DNA from 4 places in the Bacteroides hominis genome. Region 1 is predicted to be linked to each of the others. Evidence: riboswitches for the same ligand, from Rfam matches in the RefSeq annotation. Region 1 holds a riboswitch; each other region holds the start of a gene.
The links. A riboswitch is a leader RNA that binds a small molecule or an ion and turns the genes downstream of it on or off. The one in region 1 is predicted to bind cobalamin.
Positions count from the first base shown of each region.

Region 2: linked by a shared signal. The riboswitch ahead of accC (acetyl-CoA carboxylase biotin carboxylase subunit) and the one ahead of R3O62_RS17155 (methionine synthase) in region 1 are both predicted to bind cobalamin.
Region 3: linked by a shared signal. The riboswitch ahead of R3O62_RS16245 (TonB-dependent receptor plug domain-containing protein) and the one ahead of R3O62_RS17155 (methionine synthase) in region 1 are both predicted to bind cobalamin.
Region 4: linked by a shared signal. The riboswitch ahead of R3O62_RS13610 (ribonucleoside-diphosphate reductase subunit alpha) and the one ahead of R3O62_RS17155 (methionine synthase) in region 1 are both predicted to bind cobalamin.

Region 1 covers NZ_CP178829.1:4,066,508-4,074,731, forward strand. Annotated here, with positions in the region: gene R3O62_RS17120 (phosphoribosylaminoimidazolecarboxamide formyltransferase) at 1-1,026, shown strand, start outside; gene fldA (flavodoxin FldA) at 1,154-1,663, shown strand; gene R3O62_RS17130 (DUF2023 family protein) at 1,685-2,047, shown strand; gene R3O62_RS17135 (DUF6132 family protein) at 2,345-2,560, shown strand; gene R3O62_RS17140 (TQO small subunit DoxD) at 2,573-3,607, shown strand; gene trxA (thioredoxin) at 3,629-4,114, shown strand; gene R3O62_RS17150 (cytochrome-c peroxidase) at 4,167-5,270, opposite strand; gene R3O62_RS17155 (methionine synthase) at 5,430-6,407, opposite strand; cobalamin riboswitch at 6,471-6,679, opposite strand; gene R3O62_RS17160 (TonB-dependent receptor) at 6,849-8,224, opposite strand, start outside.
Region 2 covers NZ_CP178829.1:4,958,197-4,966,420, reverse strand. Annotated here, with positions in the region: gene R3O62_RS20895 (acyl-CoA carboxylase subunit beta) at 1-1,246, opposite strand, end outside; gene R3O62_RS20890 (acetyl-CoA carboxylase biotin carboxyl carrier protein subunit) at 1,264-1,764, opposite strand; gene accC (acetyl-CoA carboxylase biotin carboxylase subunit) at 1,771-3,285, opposite strand; cobalamin riboswitch at 3,424-3,638, opposite strand; gene R3O62_RS20880 (cation:proton antiporter) at 3,818-6,076, shown strand; gene R3O62_RS20875 (peroxiredoxin family protein) at 6,828-8,039, shown strand; gene pncB (nicotinate phosphoribosyltransferase) at 8,063-8,224, opposite strand, start outside.
Region 3 covers NZ_CP178829.1:3,853,847-3,862,070, reverse strand. Annotated here, with positions in the region: gene R3O62_RS16250 (sirohydrochlorin cobaltochelatase) at 1-408, opposite strand, end outside; gene R3O62_RS16245 (TonB-dependent receptor plug domain-containing protein) at 412-2,493, opposite strand; cobalamin riboswitch at 2,548-2,786, opposite strand; gene R3O62_RS16240 (threonine/serine exporter family protein) at 3,597-4,364, shown strand; gene R3O62_RS16235 (threonine/serine exporter family protein) at 4,361-4,846, shown strand; gene R3O62_RS16230 (DUF6064 family protein) at 4,880-5,614, shown strand; gene R3O62_RS16225 (cobyrinate a,c-diamide synthase) at 5,686-7,020, shown strand; gene R3O62_RS16220 (cob(I)yrinic acid a,c-diamide adenosyltransferase) at 7,020-7,592, shown strand; gene R3O62_RS16215 (PAS domain-containing sensor histidine kinase) at 7,629-8,224, shown strand, end outside.
Region 4 covers NZ_CP178829.1:3,263,391-3,271,614, forward strand. Annotated here, with positions in the region: gene R3O62_RS13600 (hypothetical protein) at 1-626, shown strand, start outside; gene R3O62_RS13605 (SLBB domain-containing protein) at 707-2,983, shown strand; cobalamin riboswitch at 3,324-3,543, shown strand; gene R3O62_RS13610 (ribonucleoside-diphosphate reductase subunit alpha) at 3,604-6,120, shown strand; gene R3O62_RS13615 (ribonucleotide-diphosphate reductase subunit beta) at 6,140-7,189, shown strand; gene R3O62_RS13620 (hypothetical protein) at 7,559-7,750, opposite strand; gene R3O62_RS13625 (hypothetical protein) at 7,828-8,010, opposite strand.

The sequences.
Region 1 (8,224 bases):
GTGAAAGAACTGAAAGAAGCAACCGGACTTCCGGCTGCCGCTTCATTCAAGCACGTAAGTCCGGCAGGTGCCGCGGTAGCAGTGGAAATGAGCGAAACATTGAAGAAGATTTATTTCGTAGATGACATGGAACTTTCTCCGATGGCAACTGCGTACGCCCGTGCCCGGGGTGCCGACCGGATGTCATCTTACGGAGATTTCATCGCCCTTTCTGATGTTTGTGACGAACCGACAGCCCGCATCATCAACCGTGAAGTGTCGGATGGAGTCATTGCTCCCGGCTACACTCCGGAGGCACTCGAGATTCTGAGAAACAAACGGAAAGGTACTTATAATGTAATCAGGATAGATCCGGCATACCGTCCGGCCCCCATCGAACATAAAGACGTATTCGGCATTACATTTGAGCAGGGACGCAATGAACTGAAGATTGACGAAAGCCTGCTAAAAGAAATGCCTACCCGGAACCGGAACATTCCGGCTGATGCCAAACGTGACTTGATTATCGCCCTGATCACTTTGAAGTATACACAGTCCAACTCCGTATGCTATGCCAAAGACGGGCAAGCCATCGGCATTGGTGCAGGACAGCAATCACGCATCCATTGTACCCGCCTGGCCGGAAACAAAGCCGACATCTGGTATTTGCGCCAACATCCGAAAGTGATGAACCTGCCTTGGAAAGAAAAGATACGCCGTGCCGACCGTGACAACACGATCGACGTATATATCTCGGACGACTATATGGATGTGCTGGCCGACGGCGTATGGGAACAGTTCTTCACCCGGAAACCGGAAGTGCTGACCCGTGAAGAAAAGCGTGCATGGCTCGATACGCAATCGGGCGTAGCTTTAGGCTCGGATGCCTTCTTTCCTTTTGGAGACAACATTGAACGTGCGCACAAAAGCGGCGTGAGCTACATTGCCCAGCCCGGTGGCTCGGTTCGTGACGACCATGTGATAGATACCTGTGACAAATACGACATAGCGATGGCCTTTACGGGCATCCGGCTATTCCATCATTAATAACAATCGCCCCCTTTACTCCCCATTTATAGTGATAACTACCCTGTTATTTCCACTATAAATGGGGATTTTCTGTTTCTTCCGAACCTCTTATCTTTGCCACATCATTTAAAAACAAGATCAGAAAATGAATAAAATTGGAGTATTTTACGGTTCCACAACGGGAACTACCGAAGATGTAGCCCGCCGGATTGCAGAAAAACTGAACGTTCCTAAAGGTGACATCCACGATGCCTCAAAACTGAACGACGAGTTAGTGAAAGAGTATGATGTATTAGTGCTGGGCACCTCTACATGGGGAGCAGGCGAACTTCAGGATGATTGGTATGATGGCATTAAAGTGCTGAAGAAGGCCGACCTGTCTCACAAATTTGTAGCGCTCTTCGGTTGCGGAGACTCAGATTCATACGGCGATACCTTCTGCGACGGCATCGGTATCCTGTACGAAGAGCTGAAAGACACCCATTGCACCTTCTGCGGAGCAACCGACCCGTCCGACTACACATTCGACTCTTCTGTCGCAGTAGTCAACGGCAAATTCGTGGGACTTCCTTTGGATGAAGTTAACGAAGACAACAAGACCGACAAGCGTATTGCCCAATGGACTGAATCTTTAAAAAAAGAATGTATCAACTAATTTAAAATTCCGACGAACGTTATGGCTATCGAACGAAAGGTTCCGGGTGAAATACGAATTTTCCTGAACCATGTATACGAATTCAAGAAAGGGATACGCAACATGGTGCTCTACACCATGAATAAGGAGCACGAAGCGTTTGCCATACAACGTCTGGAAAAACAGAATATCAGTTACCTGATACAAGAAGTAAACACCAATAAGATAAATCTGTTCTTTGGTAAGGCCGAATGTATGGAAGCCATACGGCATATCATTATTCGGCCTTTGAACCATCTCACTCCGGAAGAAGATTTCATATTAGGCGCTATGCTCGGATACGATATCTGCCAACAATGTAAACGATATTGCAGTAAAAAAGAAAATATAAAGATTGCCGGCTAAGTTTCAGATTGTTTTCAGTACAAGGACACGGTTCATCCGGCAGAAGGATACAGCCACGCCGGAATGAACCAACAGGATGACACAGAGTTTCGCAGAGGGAAAATAACAGCCAGCCCTGCGGAACTCTGTGTCACATTGTAGCGAGCCCACTTGCCCCCCCATACAACCACACAGTCGCCTGATAAACCGTGCCGGTTTCGCTTACCTCTATTTCATAAAGAATGTTATCCCCGTAGTACTTTCCGCAGGAAATTTGTTTTATAAGAAAACAATTAATTAAAAATACCCGAAAACAAGATGATTAAAGCATTCTTCAAAAAGAACCTGCTCACATTTGTCGGACTGGCAATAGGAGCTGTAGGAGGATTCCTGTATTGGAAATACGTAGGCTGCACCGGCGGCACTTGTCCCATTACCTCCTCGCCGGTCAACAGCACCCTTTGGGGAGCTGTGATGGGCGGATTACTTCTGAACCTGTTTAAGACAGGCAGTACCCCGAAAAGAACCGACTAATCCCCACATCTTATGGCAACCGCAAACGAACAAGAACAATCAAGAGCCTACTTACTTGCAGGCATGTTTACGCTTTCACTGCGCCTCGTAGTGGGATGGACTTACTTTTCAGCCTTCTGGCGACGCCTTGTACTCGAAAATAAACTGATACCGGACAGTGCCGGATACATCGGAGAAAAGTTCAACCATTTCCTTCCGAACTCGATAGGTATCCGTCCGGTAATCGAATATCTGGTATCCACCCCCGATATGTTGTGGTGGGCAATGGTGATCTTCACCCTTGTCGAAGGGGTAGTCGGGTTACTCTATATGTTAGGGTTCTTCACCCGCCTGATGAGTATCGGTGTATTCAGTCTGGCCACCGGTATCCTCTTAGGATCCGGATGGTTAGGAACAACCTGCCTGGACGAATGGCAGATCGGTATTCTGGGAGTAGCTGCCGGATTCACTATCTTCCTTTCCGGTGGTGGAAGATACTCGGTCGATTATCTGACAGAGCGAAAATTCGCCTTACGGAAGAAAGCAGGCTGGCTGGTATGGCTGACCTCCGGAGAATTACCTTTAAAGACCAAACGCTTTGCCAATATCAGTGTGGCAGGTGCCATCGTCATCTTCGTACTGACCCTGTACACCAACCAAGAGTTTCACAACGGTGTCTGGGGACCACTGCACAATAAGTCCGTCAAACCGAAGATTGAAATATCCGACGCACAAATAGAGAACAACTCTTTGTCATTCAGTGTTTATCGTGTTGAAGGTGCCGATGTATACGGCTCTTTCCTGATCGGTATCAGCCTGAAAGACGCCAACGGACACGTTGTGTTAGAAAAGAAAGGAGAAGAACTGGCTGACTTCCCAATCGGAAATATCGATAACAAATACATTGCCCGGGTAGCTCCGGGTAAGCATAGCCTGGTGATTCCGCTCGGAAGCAAAGCAACCCTTACAGTCAATGATCCGGCTATGGGAACTTTGCCCAAAGGAAAATACGAATTGGTACTGACCGATATCAGTGGCATCACCTGGAAAAAAGAGATCGTCCATTAATAACCATTAAAAAGCAGAAAAATGAAAAAGAGCATTCTTATCCCCTTCCTATTTATAGGATTGCTGGCCTTTGCATCTTGCAAAGGGACATCCGAGAACAAGACAACTGCCGGCGCAGATACGGTACAAACGGAAAAACCGCAACCGGGAACCATCCACCTGACCCGTGCAGAGTTTCTAAAGAAGGTGGCCGACTATGAAAACCATTCGAAGGAATGGAAATACCTGGGTGACAAACCGGCTATCGTAGACTTTTATGCCGACTGGTGCGGTCCCTGCAAAATGGTCGCTCCGATCCTTGAAGAATTATCCAAAGAGTATGCCGGAAAGATTTATATCTATAAAGTAGATGTAGACAAAGAACCGGAACTGGCAAAGGCTTTCGGCATACAGAGTATTCCCACCCTCTGGTTTGTACCGATGAAGGGAGAGCCCCAAGTAAGCATGGGGGCTTTATCCAAAGAGCAACTAAAAGGGTATATCGATAAAGTTCTGTTGAAACCATAAACGATGATGCGGCCTCACCCGGCAAACCGGTACTGAGGCCGTTTTTGGGGATTTATCGTTTTTCTGATCTATGAACTTTCATGTAGCCATCGGTCAACGTTTTCATAAAGGCCACGATGTCAGCTTCTTCTTCCTGTGTCAGTCCGAGATTTCCCAATTCATCCTTGTTCACGGTAGCAGGATACTCGGCAGGTGGAAATTCATCACTCACGTCCCGCACATTATAGAAATGCACAATCTCCTCAAGTGTCTTAAAATAACCGTTATGTCCATATGGAGCCGTGAGTTCCACATTGCGCAACGTAGGCACACGATACTTGCCATTCTCACTTTCAGCATTGACAATAGCCCCCAAATCCACCGAATCGGCAGTTAGCAGGAAATATTCTGCCGGCACCTTATAATGCGGATGATCCGGCAACTTCGGTATACCCAGATTATCATAAGTATGATCGGTAAACAACGTGCGGTGTGCCCGCTTGTCACGATCCAGGACATGGCATTCGGCACATTGCCCTTTCTCCTTGAAAAGCTCCTTTCCACGCGCTTCCTGTGCGGTCAGCTGATAATTTCCTTTTTTATAGGCATCGTACTTGGATGTAAAAGGATTGATTTCTTTGGATGACTGATAAGCCGCCAGTGCGTCCGTAACGTAAGCAAACAGCGAATCGGCATTACCCGTTTCGCCATATATCCGTATCAAACGGTCATAATACGGAGTACGTCTCACCTTTTCGGCCACCATTTGTTTGTCCTTATTCCCCATTTCCACCGGATTCAGCAAAGGAACACCCGCCTGATCCCGCAAAGAAGGAGAACGGCCGTCCCAAAACAGACCTCCCACATAGCTTTCATCTTCATCATCATAATGTAACTCAGGCACAAAAGCGGCATAACATACCGACATGGAATTGCGCTGAGAAAAGAGTCCCTGCACTGCGCCTTCGGATATGGCACGCGACTGTTCATCGGCAAATCCCCGGGAGACGGCATGGCAAGTGGCGCACGACTGTCCGGATGGTTCAGAGAGCGAAGTATCATGGAAGAGGAGTTTACCCAACGCTTCTTTTTCGCTTCCGCCTTTGTGAGGCGGATGTCCGCACGAGATGCAGACAGAACCCATCAGTGCGGCTAATAGTAGTTTATGTGTCATCATAGTTGTAAAAACAGGGATATAGTTGTTTCAGGGTTCAAAGATACATCATTTTCTGAAAAAGGTATAAAAAAGCCCGGTCGAAATCACATCGCCCGGGCCCCTCTAAACAGGCTCTTACGAATCTGTTCCACGAAAATATACTATAGTTATAAAGAAGTTCTATTCCTCTTCGGGCCAAAGTTCTCCCGCAACCATTTCAGCCATTCTCAGCGTATGCCATTGCTTCTCCTCAGCCTCTTCATAAGATTCCGAAGGTAGTACCTCAGCATTGGGAATGCAGAGTGAGAAGCGGTGCGAGGGAATATAACGTACAATCTGGTCGATCTTAGCCCTTAGTTCTTCCAACTCTTCCTCTACGGGATAATGGGAAAGGACGAAACCAAAAACCGATTGCTTTTCCCGTATGAACCACAGCAAACGGTTTTTGCCACAACATTCCGAATCATAGTCGAGGAAAAAAGCATTGATGCCCTGTAGTGAGAAAAGCATTTCGGTAGGCGAGTGAAAAGCGATGTAAAGGTCGGCAGGCAGATTTTCCAAAGCCATGTTGTTGACACGAATAGCATTATCTGTCACCGTGCGCGTTGCGTCATCGAGTTGCAGATAACGGCATCCCGATTTATACAATTCCATAATCAGCTTCTGATACACCTGTGCAATATCCACCAGCAATGTCTCGAGTTCGGGATAAATCAGATCCAGTTGCGTCCGGTTTGCGTCCTTCATCAATTCGGCCAGCAGGCGCGAAGGCGCCGGAAGCACCTGCTTAGCTATTACATCTCCGCCGGTTACCCCGGTAAGAAAAACAAAATCATCGAGCACCGGATGACGATGCACATCGATCTTGCCGGTCAGTTCGACAGAAGTCTTTCTGTCATCCCGGAATCGGATGCCATCCAATCCGCACATAAAGTCGAGCGGCCACGCATCACTGCGGAAACGGCCGTCGGTGACCACCTTCAGCCCTTCTGCCTTCAGTCTGTCCACCAGATTCCGTATTTCGGCATCTTCGACAGCACGCAAAGTAAGCAGGCTGATTTGTTCGTTTCGATATTGCTCACGGGCTTCTCTCAATGCAGGAGGCAGAAGAAAAGTACCGGCAACGTCTACTTTGAACGGAGGAACTACTTTTTCCATACGCTCTACGTTTTTAATATTGATTGTTACTATTGTGCTTTGCTCCTAACCCACGAGGAACCAAGACTTATCAGCGAGAGTGGCAGGTCTTCTGACTTAGCTTCCATTCCGAACGCCTTCCCGGCTTACACGAGCCAGTGGCAAAAGAGTATCCGATCGGAATGTTTGTATTAAAGCCTCACAGCAGCGGGACTGTCCGGGAGTCACACCCGGTTCCCTTTTAATCGCCAGAAGCAGGAAAGCTTTGGCGAACCAATCTGCCGACAAATATAAAAACAATAAATCAGATATTTGTGTTCAGAGAGATACTTTTTTCAATCGGAGCCTCTGCCGAAGTAAAACAGAGGCTCTGTCCGGACAGAACAAAGGCTCCGTCCGACCGGGACAGAGCCTTCGTTTCAACCAAGCAGAGGCTCGGTTTCCAGACTAATTGCAACGGGCTTAATAGCTGATCTTTACTCCGGCAAAATAGCTTCGCGGAGCAGCCGGCCCATAGATATATCCGGAGTCACGTTCCACTCCCTGGTCAAAGTCGTTCTGATAAGCGTTGAACACATTTTGTACACCGGCGCTCAACTGGAGGTCTATCGTCTTATAAAGTTTGAAATCATAGGCCAACTTAACTCCCATATCGAAGAAATCGCGCGTATTGACCGCTATGTCATTCTTGATATAACCTGCCATATGCTGCACCAGCATCGAACCGGTATAGGTTCCCGACAAGGAAACGGAGAGCGGTTTGACAGGGGTATAGGTTGCCGTGAAATATCCATAGGTATTCGGAGTACGGAAAATCTTCTTCTGAGCCGGTGCCGTTTCACTCCATTTTTCGGGTTCGTCATAGCGGCTTTGCTGCAAGGTGACTCCCGCCTGCAACTGGAACAAAGAGAGGTAAGCCATTTTTCCTTCCATCGACAGTCCCAGCACTTTCGCTCCCGAACCATTGCGACGTTCTTTAATCAGAATCCCGTCCCGCACTCCGATGTTCTCGAGAACAAACACATCCGACAGCTTGGTATAGAAACCTTCTACCAGGAAGTTCACCTGAAAAGCACCGAAGCGGTGATACATATCCGCCGAAGCACTGAAACTCTGCGACTTCTCTTCTTTGAGATTCTTGGCGCGCTCAATCATAGACACCGTTCCGCCCACATTCTCAATATGCAGGTCTTCATCAAAAGCCTGGGGGGCACGGAATCCGGAAGAATAGCTCAGACGGAGGTTGACGTCTTGTGTAGGATTGAAACGCAAATTGGCACGGGGACTGAAGATGACATGGTTGATCAGATTATGCTTGTCCAGACGTCCGCCCAGCAAGATACTCCACTTTTCATTTTTCCATTCGTTCTGGAAGAAAGCGCTACCGATATTCACCGTCTGCCTGGTATAGCGATTGTATCCCCACATATCATCCTTCAGATTGTCCCGGTTATATTCCAGCCCGGCAGTCAGATCGGCAGGCATAAAGAGGCATTTATCGAAACTGTACACATACTGGGAACCGCCGATAAAGGTCAGGTCCGTCGTCTTTCCATAGGCATTCAGGTCCTTTTTACTACCGTAATAGCTGTCGCGGTCCGTATGCTGTGCCGATGTATACAGTGTCAGGCGGTGCTTTTCGTTCGGAGCAAAATAGTCGAACTTCAATCCCCCACCATTGATGGAATGCTGAATCTGCTCGGCAATATCGGCTTCGTGAGGCGGACGGTTCAGCATGTTGCCGCCACGGCGGAACTCCTGCAAGTGATGATACTCAAACGTTAGTTTGGAGTATGTACTTGTTTTCAGGAACGAACGGAAACCTACTGTCTGGTTTT
Region 2 (8,224 bases), 890 kb from region 1:
GCTTGGAGTTCATCACGATGTAAGCGCCACCATAGGCCTTGCGGGTGATCACAGTCAGCTTGGGCACTGTGGCCTCGGCAAAGGCATACACTATTTTGGCACCGTGGCGGATGATGCCGTTGTTCTCCTGCGTATATCCCGGCAGGAAGCCCGGAACGTCTTCGAACGTAATCAGAGGAATGTTGAAACAGTCGCAGAAGCGGATGAAACGGCTTGCCTTGTCGCTGGCATCGATGTCGAGCACACCCGCCAGGTATGCCGGCTGGTTGGCCACGATACCTACCGAGCGTCCGGCTAAGCGGGCAAAACCGATGATGATGTTTTTGGCAAAGTTCTGCATCACTTCAAAGAAGTAGCCCTCGTCAACAACCCGTTCGATGATCTCTTTCATATCATACGGTATGTTCGGGTCGGCGGGGATAATGCTGCCGAGTGATGCATCTTCGCGGTTGATGTCATCGGTGCAGTTCTGCTTGCGCGTTTCGTCCATATTGTTTTGCGGGAGGAAGGAGAGCAGCTCGCGGATCGACATCAGCAATTCTTCCTCGGTGTTTGCTATGAAATGCGTTACACCACTCTTGCTGCTGTGCGTCATGGCACCGCCCAGTTCTTCTTTGCTGACTTCTTCGTGGATCACCGTCTTTACCACATCCGGTCCGGTGACGAACATATGGCTTTTCTCCTTCACCATAAAGATGAAATCCGTCAGTGCCGGAGAGTAGCAGGCACCTCCGGCGCATGGACCGAGGATAGCCGAAATCTGCGGGATCACGCCGCTTGCCATCGTGTTCTGGTAAAAGATGTCGGCATAGCCCGACAGGCTTTCGATTCCTTCCTGGATACGTGCACCGCCCGAGTCGTTCAGTGCGATGATCGGCGCGCCATTCTTCAAAGCCAGTTGTTGTACCTTGACTATCTTCTTGGCATTCGATGCCGAGAGTGAACCACCGTAAACGGTGAAGTCGTAAGCGTAGACAAACACTTGACGGCCGTCGATCTTTCCGTAACCCGACACCACACCGTCGCCCGGAACCTTGTTACGGTCCATGCCATAGTTGGTGCAGCGGTGCACCATCAGCTTGTCAAGTTCCACAAATGTTCCCTTGTCCAGTAACATATCGATGCGTTCGCGGGCAGTCATCTTTCCGCTCGCATGTTGTATTTCAATCTTGGCAGCGCCTCCGCCTTGGGAAGCGATACGGTCACGCTCTTCGAACGTGGCATAGGCTTTATTTACTTCTTCCATTGTCTTTCTATTATTCGTTATTCTAACGTTATCAGCGTCTGGTCTCCGGCGATATTATCACCTTCCTGTACCAGAATCTCTTTAATCCGGCAGTCCGAAGTCACCTTGTAGTTACTCTGCATCTTCATCGCTTCGATGACGATGACAGTTTCTCCGGCTTTCATCTCCTGTCCCACACTGACGGGGATTTTCACTACCTTGCCCGGCATGGGCGAAATGATGCGGTCGTTCTGTGTTTCTTCACCTTTCTTGCGCATCCGCAGATATTTTGCCTGACTGTCCACAATCTCGACATTGAAACTGCTGTAGTGTGTATTCACTTTGTAACTCTTTCCGTTCTCTTTGCGAATCAGTTGGGCGTTGGAGCTGCGTCCGTCCATCAGGATGTTGCAATTCCCGTTCTCTGCCATGACAACGTCCGCTTCGAACGTTTTTCCGTCGATGGTGAGTACCACTTTGTTATCTTCTTTGCTGACCAGTTCTATCTCGGCCACGCGATTCCCTATATGTATTTCCATACTCTTCTATATTCTTAATACCCCTTTGTGCAGTCCGAATTCTTTCCATTTGCTGATCGGGCGGTTGTCCGCAGCCAGTCCGCTGTTATTCTCCTCCAGGTTCATCAGGTAATCCATGTAAGCGGCGATCAGTGCGATGTTCTCTGCACGTTCGCTGGTACGGGTGATGCAGTGTTGGAGCACTTCCCCGTTTTTGCTGATGAATCCCGTATCGTAATGCCCTTCCACAAAGTCGGGAGTATCCATGATGGCGCGCAGATAACTGATGTTGTTCTTTACTCCTGTCAGCTTATATTCGTGGAGTACACGGCGCATTCGTTCGATGGCGTATTCGCGTGTGGTTGCCCATACAATCAGCTTGCCGATCATCGGGTCATAATAAATCGGAATCTCGTAACCTTCGTATACATAGCTGTCGATGCGCACCCCGATGCCGTTTGGCTCCGTAATCTGCTTGATGACACCCGGGCTGGGCATGAAGTTCATTTCTGTATCTTCTGCGCAGATGCGGCATTCGATGGCATGTCCGCGTTGCTGGATATCTTCCTGTTTCAGTTGCAACACCTGTCCTTCGGCCACTTTAATCTGCTCTTTCACTAAATCTACGCCGACTACCTCTTCGGTAATCGGATGTTCCACTTGCAGGCGCGTGTTCATTTCCAGGAAGTAATAGTTGCGGTGCTTGTCCACCAGAAATTCGATGGTTCCCGCTCCGACATAGTTCACGGCTTTGGCGGCGGCCACTGCTTTTTCTCCCATATCCCGGCGTAGTTCAGGAGTGACGAACACCGAAGGGCTCTCTTCCACAATCTTCTGGTTGCGGCGTTGCACCGAACATTCACGTTCGCACAGATGAATCACGTTGCCATGCTTGTCGCCCAGAATCTGGAACTCAATGTGATGCGGTTCTTCTACAAATTTCTCCAGGTAAACCGTGTCGTCGCCGAATGACGAAAGTGATTCGCTCTTGGCGGTTGTGTAGGCCTCTTCCACTTCATCTGCACGATGAATCAGCCGCATACCCTTTCCACCACCTCCCATCGAGGCTTTCAGCATTACCGGATAGCCGATTTGATTGCAGAGTTCTACCGCTTCTTCAAGGCTCTTCAGGTTTTCTTGAGTACCCGGAACCACCGGTACACCGGCTTCTATCATCTTGATACGTGCCGAAATCTTATCTCCCATCGCCTCCATGGTTTCCGGGTCCGGACCGATGAAGATGATCCCCTCTTCACGACAACGACGGGCAAAGGTTGCATTTTCGGACAAGAACCCGTATCCCGGGTGGATGGCGTCTGCGCGGCACGACTTTGCCACTTCGATAATCTTTTCTATATTCAGATAACTCTCTTTCGATGCTGCCGGGCCGATGCAGTAAGCTTCGTCGGCATAGAGCACATGCTTCGCTGTTCGGTCCGCTTCCGAGAAAACGGCAATGCTCGTTATTTCCATCTCCCGGCAGGAGCGCATCACCCTCACGGCTATTTCGCCGCGGTTGGCGACTAAGATTCTTTTAATCATATTCATTTCTCAATTAAATGGAATACACATATTCATGCTTTCCACCCTGCGGACATGAGTCCACCCGATGAAAACACAGTATTTCTACGATTTGGGGCTTAACAACGATGCTTTCTTTCCTAACCCACGAGGTAAAAAAGCTCTTATTCATTGAATGGCAGGTCTTCTGACTGACTCTACATCTTATCGGACCTTCCCGACGTTTCTTTTTCCGTCAGTGGTTTGTAATTGGTTTATTGATAAGATGTTATATAGAGCTTCACAGCAGCGGGACTGTCCGGGATTTACACCCGATTCCCTTTTAATCTTCGTCCGTTGACCACGGATTCCGAACCAATTCGGGGATAAATATAGAGAAATATTGGATAGAGTGGATACTTTTTGCACGAAAAGTTCAATTTTGTGCAATGACCAACGGCGCTTTGTTTCAAAATAAATGTCATATAGACGAAACACAAATAGACTGTCGATTGTTCTTTTTTACAAATAAAAGAGCATAAACGGAATGAATTACTAACGAAATATACATGCCATGTCACACTTACCTACCTTAATTGCCGACCTTGCCCTAATACTGATGTCCGCAAGTATCATTACCCTTTTGTTCAAATGGTTGAAACAACCCTTGGTACTGGGATATATCGTCGCCGGATTATTGGCGGGACCTTACGTGCAGATTTTCCCGACTGTAGGTGATATTGAGAACATCAATATCTGGGCTGAGATAGGAGTTGTTTTTTTACTTTTCGCCCTTGGGTTGGAGTTTAGTTTTAAGAAATTAATAAATGTTGGGTCAGCTGCCTTTATCACGGCAACCACCGAAGTTATCAGCATGTTGCTGATCGGTTATATGGTAGGACATCTGTTAGGTTGGAGCACAATGAATTCTATTTTTCTGGGGGGTATGTTGTCCATGTCGTCAACAACGATTATTATCAAAGCGTTTGATGATCTCGGCTTACGTAACCAACGCTTCACGGGTGTTGTATTCGGGACATTGGTAGTTGAAGATCTGATCGCTATCCTGATGATGGTCATCCTTTCTACAATGGCAGTGAGTAAGGAGTTTGTAGGTGAAGAGCTGTTGATGAGTGTGTTGAAGGTTGTTTTCTTTCTGATCCTATGGTTCCTGATTGGGATATTTATCCTTCCGTTCTTTTTGAAAAAAGCAAAACGGCTGATGAATAACGAAACCTTACTGATCGTTTCGCTGGGACTTTGTCTGGGAATGGTTGTGTTGGCTACCCGTACAGGATTCTCGGCTGCACTGGGTGCTTTCATTATGGGATCTATCCTTGCCGAGACGGTTGAGGCCGAACACATAGAACATATCATCCAGCCGGTGAAAGATCTTTTCGGAGCTATTTTCTTTGTCTCTGTCGGTATGTTGGTCAATCCGGCTGTCTTGGTGCAGTATGCCTGGCCGGTGGTCATCATTACTTTGGTAACTCTTGTGGGTAAATCCATATTTTCTTCATTGGGAGTTTTATTATCCGGTGAACCGTTGAAGGTTTCCGTCAAGTCAGGATTCAGCCTTGCTCAGATAGGAGAGTTCGCTTTCATTATCGCAGGGCTGGGGGCTTCACTCAAAGTACTGGATAGTTTTATCCCTCCGATTATTGTTGCGGTATCGGTGATTACTACATTCACAACTCCTTATTTCATCCGGTTGGCAAATCCGTTTGCCGAATGGCTTTATAAAATACTTCCGCCTAAAACCAGGAAAAGTCTGGATCGCTATGCTTCCGGTAAGAAGACGGTCAATCATGACAGCGATTGGAAGCGGTTGTTGAAGACGATTGTCGGAAGAGTGATTATCTATAGTGTCCTTCTCACGGCGATTTGGTTATTGTCTGTGCAAACCGTTTATCCCACGATAAACGAGATGTTCGATGCTCCCGGGCGATGGGTAAACATAGGGATGTGTCTGGTCACACTTCTGTTGATGACACCTTTCCTGTGGGCACTTGTTTCAGATAAGTATAATTCCCCGGATGTGTTTTTTAAGTTGTGGAATGATGATAATTACAATCACGGACGGTTGGTCGCGCTGATTTTGTTCCGTGTGTCGGTTGCCGTCTTTTTCATTGCAGGGGTCGTTATCAGTTACTTCAGCCTCAATTATGGGATAGGCATTGTGATAGCCGTTGCCGTATTGGCATTGATTCTTATTTTCAGGGAGAATCTCACGCAATATTCGCATCTGGAAACACACTTCCTGACCAATCTGAACGGAAGGGAAGAAGCTGCCCGCAAACGTTATCCTCTGAAAAGTCGTTTTAACAGTGAGTTTAATGACAAAGATGTTGAGCTGACTTCCGTTTGGGTGTCTCCTTATTCGTCTTATATCGGTCAGTCATTGGATGAACTCCCTTTCAGGCGGGAGTTTGGTGTCAATATAGTAAGTATTGTCAGAGGGGAGCGGAGAATATACATTCCACAAAGTTCCGAACGAATTTATCCGCAGGATAAGTTAGTAGTGGTCGGAACAGGCGGACAGCTGCAAGAGTTCCGGACGGAACTTGAGAACAGACAGGATTTGCCGGATGAAAAGAACATAAAACAAGATGTGACGCTTCATTCATTTACGGTAGATGAAGATTTTCCGTTTCTGAACAAAAGCATTGCCCAGTCCCGGTTAGGAAAAAGATATGATAGTCTCGTCGTAGCCCTTGAACGAGAGGGTGAATTGGTTCCGGTGAATCAGGCTATAGTTTTCCAATTGGGAGATTTGGTTTGGGTGGTAGGAGACAGGGAGAAGATCAGGCAGTTTTTGGTGCGGAAGAAGTAAGAGTGGTAAAGAGCAGAGGAAAGGAAAACGGCTGAGGCGAAAATTTGCATTTTGACAGATACACAATGAAGTATCATTCTGTATTTTCAATACGGTCTGTATTCGTTTCTTTCCGGCCTCGTTTGCGACTGCTTCCGAAAAGGCTCTTATTTTCCCATCAGACAGAATCAAAATGATGTGATTTTACCTTTTTATCAAGCATATGGTTGGTGATCCTTGTTTTTAGACATCTTCTGTCGTTGTAGGTCGGATTGAACCTTTAAAATGATAGTTGACACATATCCCTTCTGAAGCCTCCGATAATTTCAGGAAACTTGTATTTTACGCCTTCTTTTGCGTTATTAACTTCTTTCGGACAAAAGATTAGCTTCTTCCGAACAAAAGACTAACTTCTTTTCGGGAAAACACTTACTTCTTTTTGGAAAAGAGTAAGGTCTTTTGTTATATGAAATAGCATATTTACTCAATATGATGCAACTTTCTGTATGTAAATGTCATATCTATGCGTTGTATTCTTCTGCTGCACCGGTTTTTAATATAAAGTGTGTTGTTCAAAAAGGGAAAATAGTTTCTTTTTGATGTTAAAATAGAGATATATGCATCTGTTTGTTTTTAGGCTTTTAAAACTCTGACTTTCTATGAAAAGTTAGTAGATACTATAATATTATTATTAAGTATAAAAGTTAAGATGCCGGTTGTTGATTTCTACTTTCATTGGCTATATTTGTGTATGTCTAAAATATAAAGTACTATGAAGTCCATTTTATTATCTGTTATTTCATTCTTATTAGTCATGAATGTCTGTGGTAAGAATGATGTGGATATGAGAACTTATTTGAAAAAAGTTCTAAGTAATCTTGATAAGGTAGAATCAGCTTCTTACCATGAACAATCTCAGTCCTGGCAACCCGGTGATACGACTGCTATAACTAATTCTTTTCGGTTTATTAAAGAATACACTAATCCTTCTGATTCGACTATCGGTGCAAGTTATGTGGCTCTTAACGCCAAAGATACGACGCGATTTGAATTTGGTTATGATGGAAAAGTGAAAATGATAAGTTTTCATGAGCATAAAGGGATTATGATCGATGATTTCACGACCAGAAAACTTCCTTTCAGGTTGGTGGGTCCTCCGTTTTTCTGTTACAGCCGGAATATCATCGGATATGCTTTGAGTACGGGGGATAGCATCACAACCGAATGGAAGGATTTAGGAGAAGCGTATTACTTCAAGTTGGTGATACATGAAGACAGACAGGTTGAATTTTTTGGAAAAGCGTACTACATACCGAAGCCTCCTTTTGACTTGGGGGACCCGACCTCGATTTACGAACTGTGGATTAATAAATCGGATGATTTGCCTTATAAAGTCCGCAGGGAAATGTCGCATCAGATTTCTGCCAATATATGTTCGGATGTAGTGTTGAATCAATTGTCAATGGCCGATTTTAACTTATATGATTATTTGCCCCAAGACTATGAAATCCGCAAGTATGGTGAGAAAGGAAAGACTACCCAACTTTCGGCAAGAGAACTTATAGGGAAGAAAGCTCCCGACTGGATGTTGAAAGATATGTACGAGAATCCGGTGTCGTTATCTAATCTTAAGAGTAAAGTGCTTTTAGTGAATCTGACCGGTATCGGATGCGGTGCTTGTCATGCATCCATTCCCTTTCTGAACGGGCTGAAAGAGAAGTTCAATGCCGATGAATTTGAAGTGGTTTCTATAGAAACCTGGGGACGCAAACCTCATTCGCTGCGGACTTATGCGGATAAGAACCAGATAAACTATAGATTCTTATGTGGTGATGAAGGCATTGTCAAGTCATACCGGACATATGGCGCGGCACCTTTCTTCTTTATATTAGATCAGGACCGGGTGGTTAGAAAAGTCATTCAGGGATATGGAATGGAGAAAACCGATAAAGAGATAACGGACGCTATCAAAGCACTGTTATGATAAAATGCATTTGCGGTTGGAGTTTATTCCAGCCGCAAATCGTATAAACAGGCACGTACCTCTTCCGGGCTGCCGATATGTTTCCCTATGTCATCTGATAGCTTCACGCATTCGCGCCATTCCTGATTCAGGTTCATCTTGCACTGCGATAGCTTCATGACGATGTTTGATGGCTTGAATCCGGT
Region 3 (8,224 bases), 210 kb from region 1:
CGCTACTGAGGCTACGTCACGTCTCAACGACTCCATCTCAACACCTTCTATAATGTTAGTACTCTGCACAATGACATGTGTATAGCCATCTCCGAGAAGTTTCAACAGTGCTTCCAGTGGACTGGGTTTCTCAATGCCGCGAGCTTTGAGGCGGCGCATGACAATACGTGAAGTATAAGCCTCGCGCATTTCCAGTTGTGGGAATGCTTCTTTGGCTTTGGCATTGATGGCATCGATTGTTTTGGTACGGGTGTCATCGTATGTAGTACCGAAGTGTACCATAAGAAGGGCGGCTTTATCGCCCGGTTGCATGGTGGCCAGCATATCGGAGGCCACGAAGTTTCCCCCTTCGTGCGCGGAGCAGAAGAGGGAAACTAACAAGAGTAAAGAGAGAATAGATGTTTTCATTGGTTATTTCTTGAATCGGAGAGTTAAACTTACATATGCCATACGTCCCGGAGAAAGAAGTGCGTAGTTAACGCCATTGGGACGGGTATCACGTTTGTTGAAAATGTTGTCGAGCCCCATGCCGAAGTCCAGTCCCAGGTGTTCGAATCCTGTCAGTGAATGTTTCACGTTCAGGTTCCACACCCCATAACCCGGAGCGTCACCATAGCTGTGTCCCGGATGGAAGCGTTTGCTCTGGAAACGTCCGTTGATGTTGATGTTCAGCAGATAGTCATCCCAGGAATGGCTGTAATTCCCCGCTACGGTTCCTGTATGGCGTACCGAGCGTTCGATGTTACCCCACACACCGTCCACACTTTTACCACGTGCATAAGCGAAAGCATAGTTTCCATTCAGGCTGAAGCCTGCACCGAGGTTGCTTGCTGCATTTATTTCAAAGCCACGGATAACACCCTTGTCGAGATTGCCGTAGAGTTTGTAATTGGAGAGTTTTTTGGCTTCGGCATCTGTCAGGTTGAAGTCTTTCTGAGCTTTTGCACGAAGTTCTTCACCATTGGGTAAGTCTTTGAGGGGACTGGTGGTTGCGTTAATCATACCATTAATGTAATTCAGATAGCCCGTAACAGATACATTCAGACGGTTCGTGTTATATTCCAGATTGATGGAGTAGTAGTTACTGTGTTCTGCTTTCAGGTCTTTGTTACCTTGGGTAATGGTATTTCCTCCTGATTTTACGAGATAATAATATAATTCATCCAAACCAGGAGCACGGTAACCGGTAGAGTATGTACCACGGATATTGAAAGCCCCCACGGAATACATCAGAGCTACTTTTGGAGTGAAACGTCCCCCGGCAAGTTCGTGATAATCGTAACGCACACCGGCAATACCTTTGAGGCAGTTCCATAATTTAATTTCGTGTTGTGCATAAGCAGAGGCCGTATAGATTGCTTTATCAACATTAGCACTGGGACGGTCCAGGCTTTCCGAACGGTAGTCTACTCCGAATACCGTCATGTTGTCTTTCGCAAAGTTGAAGATACCTTTCAGTTCGGCATCATAGAAGTGCTGCCGTTTTGTTTTTGTATAATCACCAATTGCAATATTTTTTTTAGTGTCATCAACCAGGTACTTGTAGTTCTGCATATAATTGTCGTTTATCAGGTCGAGTTGGATAGAAGACCGTTTATTGATTTTATAGCGTCCGCCTACACCGAAGTTATACGATTCGTAATGCAGGTCATATTTTGAACCTCCATCGATACTTTTATCGTATACAGGGCGATCTGTTAATTTCCAGTAGTAACCTCCATTAGCATAGAAAGAGAACTTCTCAGTCGGTTGGAAAGTGAACTTTTGATTTACTAAATTGGAGTGGAAGCCATTGGATGTAGGCGATACGGTGGGAATAGTTGATACTGCTCCTGTTTTACTATCTGTTACGTATGCTAAGTCACTGTTTCTCCACCCTGCGCTTTGTTCATGTTTATAGGAGGTATACGAACCGAACTTTTCAGTAGCGATGTCCGCATTTACCATTTGTGTCAGTTGGCGGTGATCTTCATATCGGGTGGTAGAAGTTACCTGCATCAGTTCTTTCGGTTCATTGGTGATGATGTTGATTACACCTGCAATGGCATCAGAACCATAAAGTGATGAACCTGCGCCGTCAAGCACCTCGATGCGTTTCACGCGGCTCATGTCGATGCGTGAGAGGTCGATATTGTTCGCTGTGTCCCCTATCAGTTTTCGGCCATTAATCAAGATGAGTACATATTTGTTGGAGAGGCCGTTCATCATCAGGTAAGAACCCATTGAATTGGTAGAGAATGAAAGGGAAGGAACGAGCATGGTCATTGCCTGCTGAAAGTCTGTGATACCGGCTTTCTTTATTTCGTTGGCAGTTACTACTTCCACCGGAGCCGGTGTGTTTTTCAGTCTTTGGTGTGTACCGGTACCTGTCACAACTACAGGGTTCAGGTCCACAGTCATCTCTTTGTCTTTGCCTGTTGCGTGTTGCTGTGCAAACGCACCCACCGCTGCACATCCTCCCAAGAGAATGGTCAGTAAGCATCTTTTGTCCATTGATGTTTTTGAATAATGTGTTAATAAACGGCCTTCCTGACCCCGGGACGGCACTGTTATCTATGTCTGCTCGGCAGGTTTCCTGACTATCCCTTTTTTAGAAAGCAACCTTCCCGCCTTGCCTTCCGGCATCGACAGTGGTATGTGTAGAAATGCTTTCCTTTCCTCCTTTGAACAGAATGCGGAGTATATGGGCATCACAGTAGCGGGCACTGTTCCGGATTCTCACCGGATTCCCTTTTATGCATCGAACGGAATGCTTCGACTGCATCACCTAAGCGGGAGCAAAGATATACATTTATTAGTTTATATAGAAATAAATTAAAGAATATACTTATTTATAGGTATATCGGAGAAGTGAAGCCTTTTATATTGGGAAAGGCGGATGTCTTTTAGTCAAAAGGACGTGGTTTACTGCTTATTTGTAGCAGAAAGAAGGGATTTACTCTGTTTTTAAAACAAGGGAAGAATTCTATATGTGTGAAATAGAAAAGTAGTCCGCATAAATATGGCATTAGTATACGATATCCGGACTGTTTTGTGATTAAATATACTTTGGATGATCAGAGATGATCGATTTCTTGCCTTTAGGAAGTTAATATTGTCTTTATATGAAGTTAACATCGTATTCGGAGGAAGTTAACATTGCGTTCAGAGGAAGTTAACATTGTATCCGGGTGAGGTCAACACTCTAAAAAGAGGCACTAAAAGCTCTGTTTCTTATGCTGGTTGACTCCGTCTCGATGCTCGGCCGGATTAATCGTTTGGATTGTAATATCAGTTATTTATATGCTTTATGCTACAAAATGCAGTGGATATATTTTAATTTGCTTGGAAGATATGTTCACGAATGTTCTTTTGTTTTTGGAGAATTGTAAATACGGCGCTTTTTCCGGAGAGGCCTGGGACAGACTCCGAAAAATGCGCTACAAGCCACATAGAAAATACAAGATGACAGAATGTCAAAATGTCAATGATGGAAGATGCTGAATGGAAGCAGGAAAGCGGTGCGAAACAAGATTTGGATAAAATGAAAGGTTGCATCATGTCTCTCTTTCCTATCTTTTTTGTACTTTTGCGCCCGATTTAAAAAAGTGAGCATTATGACTACAAATGAATCTTTGATTTCCATATCCAAGTTCATTGCCGGATATTCGGCCCATCTGATGGGAGCAGGTGTGCACACCTCACGTGTCATCCGTAACTCGAAGCGTATCGGAGAAGCCTATGGGGTGGATGTGAAGTTGAGTGTTTTTCATAAAAACATTATCCTGACCATTATTGATAACGAAACGCGTGAGGCTTGTAACGAAGTAATTGATATTCCTGCCCATCCGATCAGTTTTGAACACAACTCTGAATTGAGTGCTTTGAGTTGGGAGGTTTATGACAAACATCTGCCTTTACACGAGATGGCGGACAAGTTCAATAAAATTATATCGGCACCGAAAATAGATCCGTTGTTTGTGCTTCTGCTGGTTGGATTCGCCAATGCTTCATTCTGTAAGTTGTTTGGTGGTGATATCATTTCTATGAGCATTGTCTTTTCGGCTACTATCACGGGACTTTTCCTGAAGCAACAGATGCAGAAGAAGAAAATAAATCATTATATCATTTTTATTGTTTCCGCTTTTGTTGCGTCCTTATGTGCGTCGACGGCACTTATTTTTGACACTACCTCTGAGATAGCCCTTGCAACCAGCGTGCTTTATCTGGTACCGGGCGTGCCGCTGATCAACGGTGTGATCGATATTGTAGAAGGATATATCCTCACGGGATTTGCCCGGTTGACGGAGGCTGCCCTGCTGATTGTCAGCATTGCGATAGGTCTTTCGTTTACATTGTTAATGGTTAAAAACAGTTTGATATGATAGCTTTAGATATTCTTTCCGATGGATTTTTTGCCGCAATTGCGGGTATTGGTTTTGGGGCTATATCCGATCCGCCGTTGCGGGCTTTCAAGATGATTGCGTTACTTGCGGCTGCCGGACATGCCTGCCGTTATTGCCTGATGACTTTTCTGGGGGTGGATATTGCTACGGCTTCTTTGTTCGGAGCATTGATTATCGGTTTCGGCAGCTTGTGGCTCGGGCAGAAAGTATATTGCCCGATGACCGTACTCTATATACCGGCATTGCTTCCGATGATTCCGGGTAAGTTTGCTTATAACATGGTGTTTTCACTGATTATGAGTCTGCAAACAATGAACGAGCCGGAGCGGCTGGGTAAATACATGGAGACATTCTTTGCCAACGGACTGGTGACCTGTACCGTTATCTTTATGTTGGCGGTGGGAGCCACTTTCCCCATGTTCCTGTTTCCTCACAAAGCATTTTCCCTGACGCGGCATTAATAAATTAATCTGTTTAATAAGAATCTATATTTTATGGAGATATTCTGGAAAACTATTGCGTATTATAATTCTGCTACCTGGATCTATCAGTTGCTGATCATTGTTGCCGGCTTGCTGCTGACAGTGATGCTAATAAAGAATCCCCGTCCATGGGTAAAGATGGGCATGAAACTGTATATGGCTTTTCTGTATTTGTGGATTGCCATCGCATACTATGCCATCTGTTGTGACGAGCGCAGCTATAACGGGGCATTGGCTATGTTTTGGATTGTTATGGCTACGATATGGGTGTGGGATGCCATCACCGGATATACCACTTTTGAGCGTACGCATAAATACGATATGCTTTCGTACGTGCTGTTGGCTTTGCCATTCGTATATCCTTTGGTGTCTGTCGCAAGGGGACTTGCTTTTCCCGGCATTACATCGCCGGTGATGCCTTGCTCGGTAACCGTTTTTACCATCGGTCTGCTTCTGTTATTCTCGCGCAAAGTGAATATGTTTCTGGTATTGTTCCTGTGTCATTGGTCTCTTATCGGTTTGTCGAAAACTTACTTCTTTAATATTCCGGAAGATTTTCTGCTGGCCAGTGCAACGATTCCCGCATTATACCTCTTTTTCCGGGAGTATTTCCTCAACAATCTGCATGCCGATACCAAGCCTAAAGCAAAATATATTAATTGGTTACTTATTCTTGTCTGCGTATCTATCGGGATTTTACTGACCACGACCATGTTTCTGGAACTGGTGCCGACCCAGCAGCCATAGCGCATTTTTACAGACAAAGATATACCCTTAGAGAGAAATATCCGTATCTTTGCAGGATAAAAACTGACAATATGGAGTGTAGGATGATTTCTCAGTTTCTGATAGCAGCCCCTTCTTCGGGCAGCGGAAAGACAACGGTCAGTCGCGGATTAATGGCACTATTGATAAAGAAAGGGTTGAAAGTACAACCTTTCAAGTGCGGGCCCGACTATATCGATACCAAATATCATACGGCAGTTTGCGGGCGTCCTTCCATTAACCTGGATACCTTTATGGCTTCGGCAGAGCATGTGGGGGAACTTTATGCCCGCTATGCCACAGGGGCCGATGCCTGTATTGTGGAGGGGATGATGGGCATGTATGACGGATATGACCGTGACCGGGGTTCTTCGGCCGAAATAGCCCGCTTGCTGAATTTACCCGTCGTATTGGTAGTCGATGCCAAGTCGGCGGCCTACTCGATGGCGCCTCTGCTTTCGGGCTTCCTTCATTTCCGTCCTGAGATAAGAATAGCGGGAGTTATCTTTAACCGTGTAGGGTCTCCCCGTCATTACGAAATGCTACAGGAAGTATGTAGCGAACTGGGTATTTCCTGTTTAGGATATTTGCCTAAGCGGGAGAATCTGGTGCAGGAATCCCGTTACTTGGGGCTGGACTTCAGCCGTTCGGGAGGGACGGATGCACTTGAGGAGTTGACCGCCTTAATGGAAACACACATCGACTATACCCGCCTGCTTGAAGAGACAACGCTTCCTGCCCCCATACCTTCTACTCCGGATACTTTCCGACAAGGAGATTTAAAAATATCCGTGGCATGCAGTGCAGAGTCTTTTTCTTTCATCTATCAGGAACATCTGGATATACTTCGCCGTTTGGGAACCGTTACCTTTTTCAATCCTGAACACAATCGTCCGTTGCCGAAAGGAACCGATCTGCTCTATCTTCCCGGAGGCTATCCGGAGAAATGTCATACCCGGCTGAGTCGGGCTTGGCGAAGAATGCAGTCTGTCCGTAACTATGCAGAGGCGGGCGGGCGCGTGCTTGCCGAATGCGGAGGGATGATTTACCTTTCTAAAGGTATTCTCTTCGACCGGCCGGAACATCCGGGGATTGCGACCGGACCGCAAACAGGGGTATTTCCTTTCTATATTTCAAGCCGTAAAGCCGACAGGCGTTTGACGTTGGGGTATCGGTCTTTTGATTATAACGGACAGCATCTTCGCGGCCACGAGTTCCACTATACGCAATTCGAACCGAAGACGGAAGAACTGCCGGAGTCTGTCACTCAGGTATACAATGCCAAGGGAATACCTGTCGGTACACCTGTGTTCCGATACAAAAACGTGATAGCCAGTTACACGCATCTATACTGGGGAGAGATTGATTTACTTAAATTATTTGAATAATGAAACGAATCTATACACGGACCGGCGACCGGGGAACAACCGGTATTCATGGTGGAGAACGGGTAGAAAAAGACGATATCCGGATTGAAGCAAACGGAACCATCGATGAATTGAATGCGGTGATCGGCATCATCCGTTCATTGCTTCCGCAAACACATGACTGGCAAAGGTTGCTGCATACCCTCCAGCGGGAGTTGATGGTGGTTATGAGTCATGTAGCGACTCCGTCGGCCATTCGCGACAAGAACCCGAACAGTCTATCACCTCATCTGGCAACCTTCTGTGAGCAGGAAATGGATGCGATGACGGCCGAGCTGAAAGAGAATGGTTACTTCCTGCTGCCCGGAGGCACACCGGTTTCTGCCCAATTGCAGTTTGCCCGCACAGTTGTCCGAAGAGCAGAACGCCGTCTTTGGACTTTGAACCGGCAAGATGCCGTCCCGGAAGAAATCCTGAGCTTTATCAACCGCTTGTCCGACCTGTTTTTTGTTATGGCACGCTATGACATGCAACAACAGGACTGGCCGGAAGAGCGCTGGCAGTCGTTCGCATATAAGACAAAGAAAAAATAAGGGGCCTATCCCAAATTCTGTCAAAACAAAGCAAACATAATGATTAGCAAAACTCCTTTGGACAATGTAGCCAAACTGAATAAGATTTGTGCCGATGCACAAATCGGATGGTGGGAAGTGAACTTTAACACAGGACAATGCCTTATTGCGGAAACCCTGCTTAAGGCGCTGGAAGTCAGCAGTGAATTGTTGAGCATAGACGAATTAATGTCCACCGTACGCCGGGACTATCGTAAACGCATCACGGACGAATTCATGTCCATTCCCCAAAAAGGAGTATTCGAACAGACCTTTCCCGTATCTTCCAACCACGGTAACATCTTCTGGATGCACTGCGCACTGAGCATGGAAGAGGAAAATGAAGAAGGACAGCTGATTGCTACCGGGTATAGCCAACGGATAGAAAACCCGGAGACAGAAGGTTATCAGTGCGTATGGAGCCAACGTAGCGATAAGTTGTTTCGCGATATATTCAACAACATTCCGGTCGGTCTCGAGCTATATAATAAGGAGGGCGTGTTGCTGGACTGCAATAACCGGAATCTCGAGATATTCGGAGTAACAGACAAGAACCGGATCATCGGCCTGAGCCTGTTTGAGAGCCCCAATGTGACTCAGGATATGCTTGAAAG
Region 4 (8,224 bases), 800 kb from region 1:
GTGCAAGGCTGAAAATCAGCGTGGTCTTTCCCGACTTGGAAGTGAGCCATTCAACGGTTCAGTTCCTTCCCGGATTTAAAAGTAAATACGTAAGTATCTTCGGAGGAGGGGAACTGACCAAATTGGAAGAGAACGACCCGGCGGATATCATGGATATCAAATGGGACGGCTCTACCGGGATGCTTGAGATAAATCCCAAATATGAGGGAGAAGCCCAAGTTATCGCTATTTCTGAAGATGCAAAAGAGAAGAAAATCATCCATATTAAAGTGAGACCGGAAGGAGAACTGGAGACTTCGGGTTGGTATAGTACCAATGCAAGTTCATATTATTTGATTTTGAATAATAAAATGGTAGTCAAAAGAAAAGGAGTAGGTACGTGGATTGCAAACAGCGCCCGTCCTTATGGAGGGGGAGGAGTGACTTATAGTAGTTCTTATATAAAATTAGCTCCCATTGTGAACCCCATACAGGGTGATTCTGTTGATCTGAATATTCTTCGTTATGAATCCCAAAAACCGCAAATAACAGAAGGGATACATCGGTTGTTTGTAGAAGAAGTGCGTGAGTCTGAAGTCATGTTGCGGGGGAGAGGTTTCAAGTTTCTGCTTCCTTATCAGAAGTGAAATATGGATGTGGATTGTGTTAATTTATGGGATTCATTATTTGTGTTAGAATCTACATGATTAATTAATAACTGTGTTTTATGAGTATAGAAATATTGTTGCAAACCGTTGCTGTGGGTTTTTCTTGTCAGTCGCTTTCTTGCGTCACAAAAAAAGTAAGCTGTCTGATTGATAAGATATCCGGCAGGGTGAATGATAAGGGAGCATTGTTATTTGCCCTGTTCATTCTATTGGCGGGCGGGAGCAGGGCAAGGCAACATAGAAAAGAGGATTTTATAATCCGTGGTAAGCAGGTTACAGTTTTTGGACGCAATATATTTACTGACCGGAATTTATCTTTTGAACCTAATCTGGATATCCCTACCCCTGAAAATTATGTGTTAGGGTCCGGAGACGAATTGATTATCGATGTGTGGGGCACTTCCGAAAATACAGTCAGAGAAATTATTTCTCCTGAAGGTACTATTCACGTGGCAGGTATAGGTCCCATCTTTCTGGATGGAATGAGTATACAGGATGCCGAACGGAGCTTAAGACGTGAATTCAGTAAGATTTATGCCGCTATTTCCGGAAAATCGGTTCATATCAAGTTATCATTAGGGGGAATCCGTACCATCATGATCAATGTCATGGGTGAAGTACAGGTACCGGGTACTTACCGCTTGTCGGCATTTGCATCGGTATTCCATGCCTTGTATCGTGCCGGTGGGGTCAGTGGTATTGGAAGTTTACGTGATATTCGTGTTGTGAGAGGTGGAAAAGAGGTCGCTTGCATTGATGTATATGATTACATTATGAAAGGAAAGTTGACGGACGACATCCGTTTATCGGAAGGCGATGTCATTTTGATTCCTCCTTATGAGAATTTGGTTAGTATTTCCGGAAAAGTCAAACGTCCGATGGCGTATGAAATGAAAAAAGGAGAAACCATAACAACTCTGCTCAGCTATGCGGGAGGTTTCACGGGAGATGCTTACCGGGACGCGATACGTCTGTTTCGTCTGAATGGGAAAGAGAAACAGATATACAATGTAGGGCAGGATGATTACCAATCTTTTGTTTTGACCGACGGTGATGAATTGTCTGTTGAGGCGGTATTGCAACGTTTCTCAAACAAAGTTGAAGTTCGTGGTGCTGTGTACCGTGCCGGCGTATATCAATTGGACGATAGTATCACGGGAACTGTCAGGCAGTTGATCAGCAGAGCAGAAGGACTTCGGGGAGATGCTTTTCTCAACAGGGCTTTGTTGAGACGTGAGCATGAAGACCTAACACATGAAATGATCCCGGTCGATTTGAAAAGAATGATGGCTGGCGCAGTCTCCGACCTACGTTTACAGAAAAATGATGTTCTTTATATCTCGAGTGTGAAAGACATTGAGAAAGAAGGTACTTTATCTATCTATGGTGATATAAGGAATCCGGGAGATTTCCCTTATGTTAAAAATACGTCCATACAGGATTTGATTGTAAAAGCGGGAGGATTGCTGGAATCTGCTTCTATGGTCCGGATCGATGTCTCGCGGCGGATTAGAGATCCTAAAAGTATATCATCTTCCACTGTTATCGGAAAAAGCTTTACGGTTGAACTTAAAAACGGGCTGGTGATGGGGGAGGATAAAGGATTTGAACTGGAACCCTATGATATCGTTTTCATTCGCCGAAGTCCGGGATATCGTAAACAGGCCAATGTAACAGTTAAAGGCGAAGTGGCCTTCACCGGTAATTATACATTAATCCAAAGTAATGAGAGGCTGAGTAGTCTGATAGCAAGAGCCGGCGGACTATCGAAAGAAGCTTATGTAAAAGGAGCGCGTCTGATACGCAGAATGACGGCGGATGAAATGCGTCAGAAAAAGGATGTGCTACGTTTGTCGGTCAGAGGAAGTGAAAAGGCTTCTGTATCTCCGGTTACTCTGGAAGCCTCTTCCACTTATCCGGTAGGCATAGAACTTGAGAAAGCATTGGTAAATCCAGGCTCTGACGAAGATATGGTTTTGCGCGAAGGAGATGTACTTTTCGTTCCTAAATATGTCAGCACGGTAACAATCAATGGAGCTGTGATGTATCCTAATACGATACTTTATCAGAAGGGGAGCAGTCTTAGTTATTACATTGAGCAGGCAGGTGGATTTGGAAACCGGGCACTGAAGCGGCGTGTTTATGTAATATATATGAATGGTATGGTTTCTCGTCTGAAAAGGAGAATGGGCAATGCAATTGAACCCGGATGTGAAATAATAGTGCCAAGCAAAAAGGGCAGGAAAAAAACTGTGGCGGCGGACGTTACAGGGATGAATACTTCCATCGCCTCTATTGCCGCAATGGTGGCTGCTATGGTTGGTATGACAAAGTAATGTTCATAATAAAAAGAGTAATCCGACAGCTTTTTGTACCCTTAAGATTAAATAAGGAGGCAACTTATAACAGAGTTAGTGGAAAAAATGTCAGTCAGTAACAAAGAAAAGGGACAATCAGCCTAAAACAAATTAACGGTATACGTAATTCTTTCCATCTTGCGCACTAAGATGTATATCTTGCGTGCTAAGATGTGCATCTTGGCTGCTGAGATATACATCTCGGCTACTGAGATGAACTTTAATTGCCTTCTCAGTTAGAATGGATAATCTGTGCATAATACATCTTATGGCAACTTTTTTTAACTACGGAATTATTTGTATATTACTGAAGTCTTTCGTTATTTTGTGGCGAATTGGTTCACTTATGCTTTTCTGCATAAGTGATTAAAAGGGAATCGGGTGTAAATCCCGGACAGTCCCGCTGCTGTGAAACTCCGGTAGACTTACCGATACTAAACTTATTGCCACTGCATTGCCCAAGTAGATGAGGAGAAGTGTGGGAAGGCATCGGAAAGGAGGAGTCAGTCAGAAGACCTGCCATTCATCAAAGGCTGTTTCTACTCGGGGGGTAGGGAAACGGTGCGAAACGATAAAATAATTCATTTCAAGAACATTTCATGCAAATAATCAAGAGGAATGGGGCAACGGAACCATATAATAGAGAAAAGATAGCCGTTGCGATACGGAAGAGTTTTGCCAGTACCGGAAGAGAAGTACCGGACGAAACCGTTTACACAATTGTAGATGAAGTAGAACTCTTTTTGTGTGATGAAGTACACCGTAGCGTGGAACAGATTCAAGATGAGGTAGAACGTGGTTTGATGGAACATGGCTTTTATGCCGAAGCTAAAAACTATATACTTTATCGTTGGCAACGTACGGAACGGAGAAAAGCTTTTAACCATATTGTCAGCAGTATAGGTTCTGAAGCGTTGGCTGACACATTGAAAGATATTCAAAAGGATTTTGTTGCCAATGAATATAGTTTGGTGATACTGGCAGAGAAGTTTGTAAACCTCTGCAAAACCGATATGACAGCTGAAGAGAGGTTGACGACTCTTATTAAGGCTGCCGTAGAGCTTACTACGCAAGAGGCGCCTGACTGGGAATTTATTGCTGCCCGTTTGTTTAATTTTCAGTTGACGCAGAAGTTAAAGGTACAGGCAGAAATTGCCGGTATTTATTCTTTTTATGACAAGCTGCGCTATTTGACGGATGAAGGTTTGTATGGTGACTATATCCTGAGCGCTTATTCTCCACGAGAAATAGAAGTGGCTGCCGGGTTTATGTGTCCCGAACGTGATAAACTTTTCAATTATTCGGGATTGGATCTTCTCGCGAAACGTTATCTTATCCGTACGCACTCACATGAACCAATGGAATCGGTACAAGAAATGTATTTGGGGATTGCGCTTCATTTGGGTATGTCCGAAAAGTGTGATAGATTGCAGTGGGTAAAGAAGTTCTATGATATGCTGAGTCGGTTAGAAGTAACCATGGCAACCCCTACACTGTCCAATGCCCGCAAGCCTTATCACCAGTTATCCAGTTGTTTTATTGATACAGTGCCCGATAGCCTGGAGGGGATTTATCGCAGTATCGATAATTTTGCCATGGTCAGTAAGTTTGGCGGAGGAATGGGAATGTATTTTGGTAAGGTGCGTGCGGCAGGAGGAAATATACGAGGGTTTAAGGGAGTGGCAGGCGGAGTGATACGCTGGATGAAACTGGTAAATGACACTGCCGTAGCTGTCGACCAACTGGGTATGCGTCAGGGAGCTGTAGCAGTATATCTGGATGTCTGGCACAAAGATTTGCCCGAATTCCTGCAACTCCGCACCAATAATGGAGACGACCGGATGAAGGCACATGATATCTTTCCTGCCGTATGCTATCCTGATTTGTTCTGGCGTATGGCAAAGGAAGACCTGAATCAGCAATGGTACTTGTTCTGTCCCAACGAAATTATGAATGTCAAAGGGTATTGCCTGGAGGATTATTATGGAGAAGAGTGGGAGCAAAAATACTTGGATTGTATAAACGATCCCCTTCTCTCTAAGCGGGTTCTGAACATCAAAGATATTGTCCGGTTGATACTACGCTCTGCCGTAGAGACAGGGACGCCTTTCACATTCAACCGGGATACAGTGAACAGGGCTAATCCTAATTCGCATCGGGGGATTATTTATTGTTCTAACCTATGTACGGAAATAGCTCAGAATATGTCATCCATTGAAACTGTTTCCACTGAGGTCCGTACGGAAGGTGGTGATACGGTTGTAGTCAATACCGTCCGTCCCGGTGACTTTGTCGTTTGTAACCTTGCCAGCTTGTCGCTTGGACATCTTCCATTGGAGGATGAACGGCAGATGAAAGAAAAAATAGCTGTTGTAGTACGTGCGCTTGACAATGTGATTGATTTGAATTTCTATCCTATCCCTTTTGCCCGGATAACAAACCATCGGTACCGTAGCATCGGTTTAGGGGTGAGCGGTTACCATCACGCACTTGCATTGCGCGGTATCCGTTGGGAAAGCGTGGAGCATCTTAATTTCATTGATAAAGTATTTGAGTGTATCAATTATGCCGCCATCGAAGCAAGTGCCGGGCTTGCTAAGGAAAAAGGAAGATATGTTTATTTCGAAGGAAGTGACTGGCAAACCGGAGCTTATTTTGCGAAACGTGGTTATGATTCTCTTCAATGGAAAGATTTGGCGGCCAAGGTTGCGGCAGATGGCATGAGAAATGCTTATCTTCTGGCTATTGCTCCTACCAGCAGCACTAGTATCATTGCCGGAACAACTGCCGGAACAGATCCGGTCATGAAACGTTTTTTTCTTGAAGAAAAGAAGGGTGCCATGCTTCCGCGAGTGGCTCCGTCATTGTCTGATAAGACGTATTGGTTGTATAAGGGAGCTTACCGGATAGACCAGACATGGAGCATACGTGCTGCGGGTATCCGGCAATTGCATATTGATCAGGCACAAAGCTTGAATTTGTATATCACCAATGATTTTACCATGAGACAGGTATTAAACCTTTATCTGTTGGCATGGGAATGCGGAGTGAAGACAGTGTACTATGTACGCAGTAAATCGCTGGAAGTGGAAGAATGTGAAAGTTGTGCATCCTGACTAACATTAAATAATAAATATGGAAATAAAGAAATTAAAGAAGAATGCCCTCTTCAATCCCGAGGGTGATACCGAACTCCGTCTCAGAAAAATGATTGGCGGGAATACAACTAATTTGAATGATTTCAACAATATGCACTACAAATGGGTAAGTGACTGGTATCGTCAGGCCATGAATAATTTCTGGATACCCGAAGAAATCAATCTTACTCAGGATACAAAGGATTATCCACATCTGGATAAGGCGGAACGGACAGCTTATGACAAAATATTGAGCTTCCTTGTTTTCCTTGACTCCCTGCAAAGTAACAATCTGCCTACTATCAGTGAATACATTACAGCAAATGAAGTCAATCTCTGCCTGCATATTCAAGCCTTTCAAGAGTGCGTCCATAGCCAAAGTTACAGTTATATGCTGGACTCTATATGTAGTCCGGAGGAGCGCAATGACATTCTGTATCAATGGAAAACAGATGAGCATCTATTAAAAAGAAACACTTTTATAGGTAATTGCTATAATGAATTTCAGGAAAGCCAGGACAGTTTTACGTTGATGAAAACATTGATAGCCAATTATATACTGGAGGGTATTTATTTTTACAGTGGCTTCATGTTTTTCTATAACCTGAGTCGTAACGGAAAGATGTCTGGATCTGCTCAGGAAATCCGTTATATCAATCGGGATGAAAATACCCATCTTTGGCTGTTTCGTAATATCATTCTGGAATTGAAGAAGGAAGAACCGGAATTGTTTACTTCTGATAGGGTGAAAGTATACGAAGCGATGATGCGTGAAGGAGTGAAACAGGAAATAGAATGGGGGCAATATGTGATAGGTGACGAGATCCAGGGATTGAATAAGAAAATGATAGAAGACTACATTCGTTATTTAGGAAACCTCCGCTGGACCAGTCTTGGATTTACTCCATTGTATGAAGACAATTTAAAAGAACCCGAAAGCATGCGTTGGGTATCACAATATTCCAATGCCAATATGGTAAAGACTGATTTCTTTGAGGCTAAGAGTACTGCTTATGCAAAAAGTACAGCATTGGAAGATGATTTGTAATTGGTATATAAATGAAAGATATAATCCTTCACTTCACTCCTCACAAAAGTTTCCATTTCGATGATTTTCCATTCGCTTCCGAACCTGGTTCTGCCGCAGAAGACAGGGCAGAAGATAAGAAAGGATAGTAACTCTCCGTAGAAGACAAAACACCGGAACCCCGACCAAATTTATGGTTTGAATTCCGGTGTAGTCTTCCTTCAAGCAGTTTTTTTCATAACGTAGATCCTGCGGTAATACAACACTTCCCGGAACTGCCATCAATATAAATGCCATCATCAAAGAAACCACCTCCTTCAACGGACTGCATCGCTGCACTACGCTCCGGTTCCGGTAATTACTCTGGTGGCAGAAAAAAAGATAATCAAGCTATTCCGATTCATCCCGAACTCGCAGGACTGTGTGCCCACAATCCAGTTGATCCTGAAGTTGGTAAAGACTATAGCAAATGCTCTGCTGCGCCAAAGGCGGAACAGGCGAGGCTGTAGCCACTGTTATAATAGAATATTCCACTAAACAATCCGACGTGAAGCCCAGACGGGCGAGTTGTTCCCAATCCATGCGGTTCTCAAAGCCCAACGGTTGCGGACTTGTTTCCCTGCTTCGGATTGTCCGGGGGAGGAACCGGTAAACGACTGTTATTCCGTTGCGGTGGGAGATTTCTGCTCCTGCACCAGTATCGGATAATCATTCGGATTGATCTTGTACAGGTCGATGAGATCCTGTTGTTTTCGGGATATCCCAGCATGTCGGTAAACACGTCCGTCGTCGTCCTTGTCGGCCACGAGTAATACTTCTTTTTCATTCTGATTTTCTTTCATTGTAATTTGCTTTATGTGACTTGCATCTATCGTAATGCGGGGCGAAAGTAGATGCAAGTGTTTGTAATTCAATGGAACCTGAATAGCGTGGCACCAAGTGGCACTAAAGTGGCTGCTTGTGGCATAATTTGGTGATTTATTATAAATTCTTTCATGTTTGTTCCATCTGATGATATTTTTTGTATTTTTGAAAAATTATAAATCAAGAACTTAT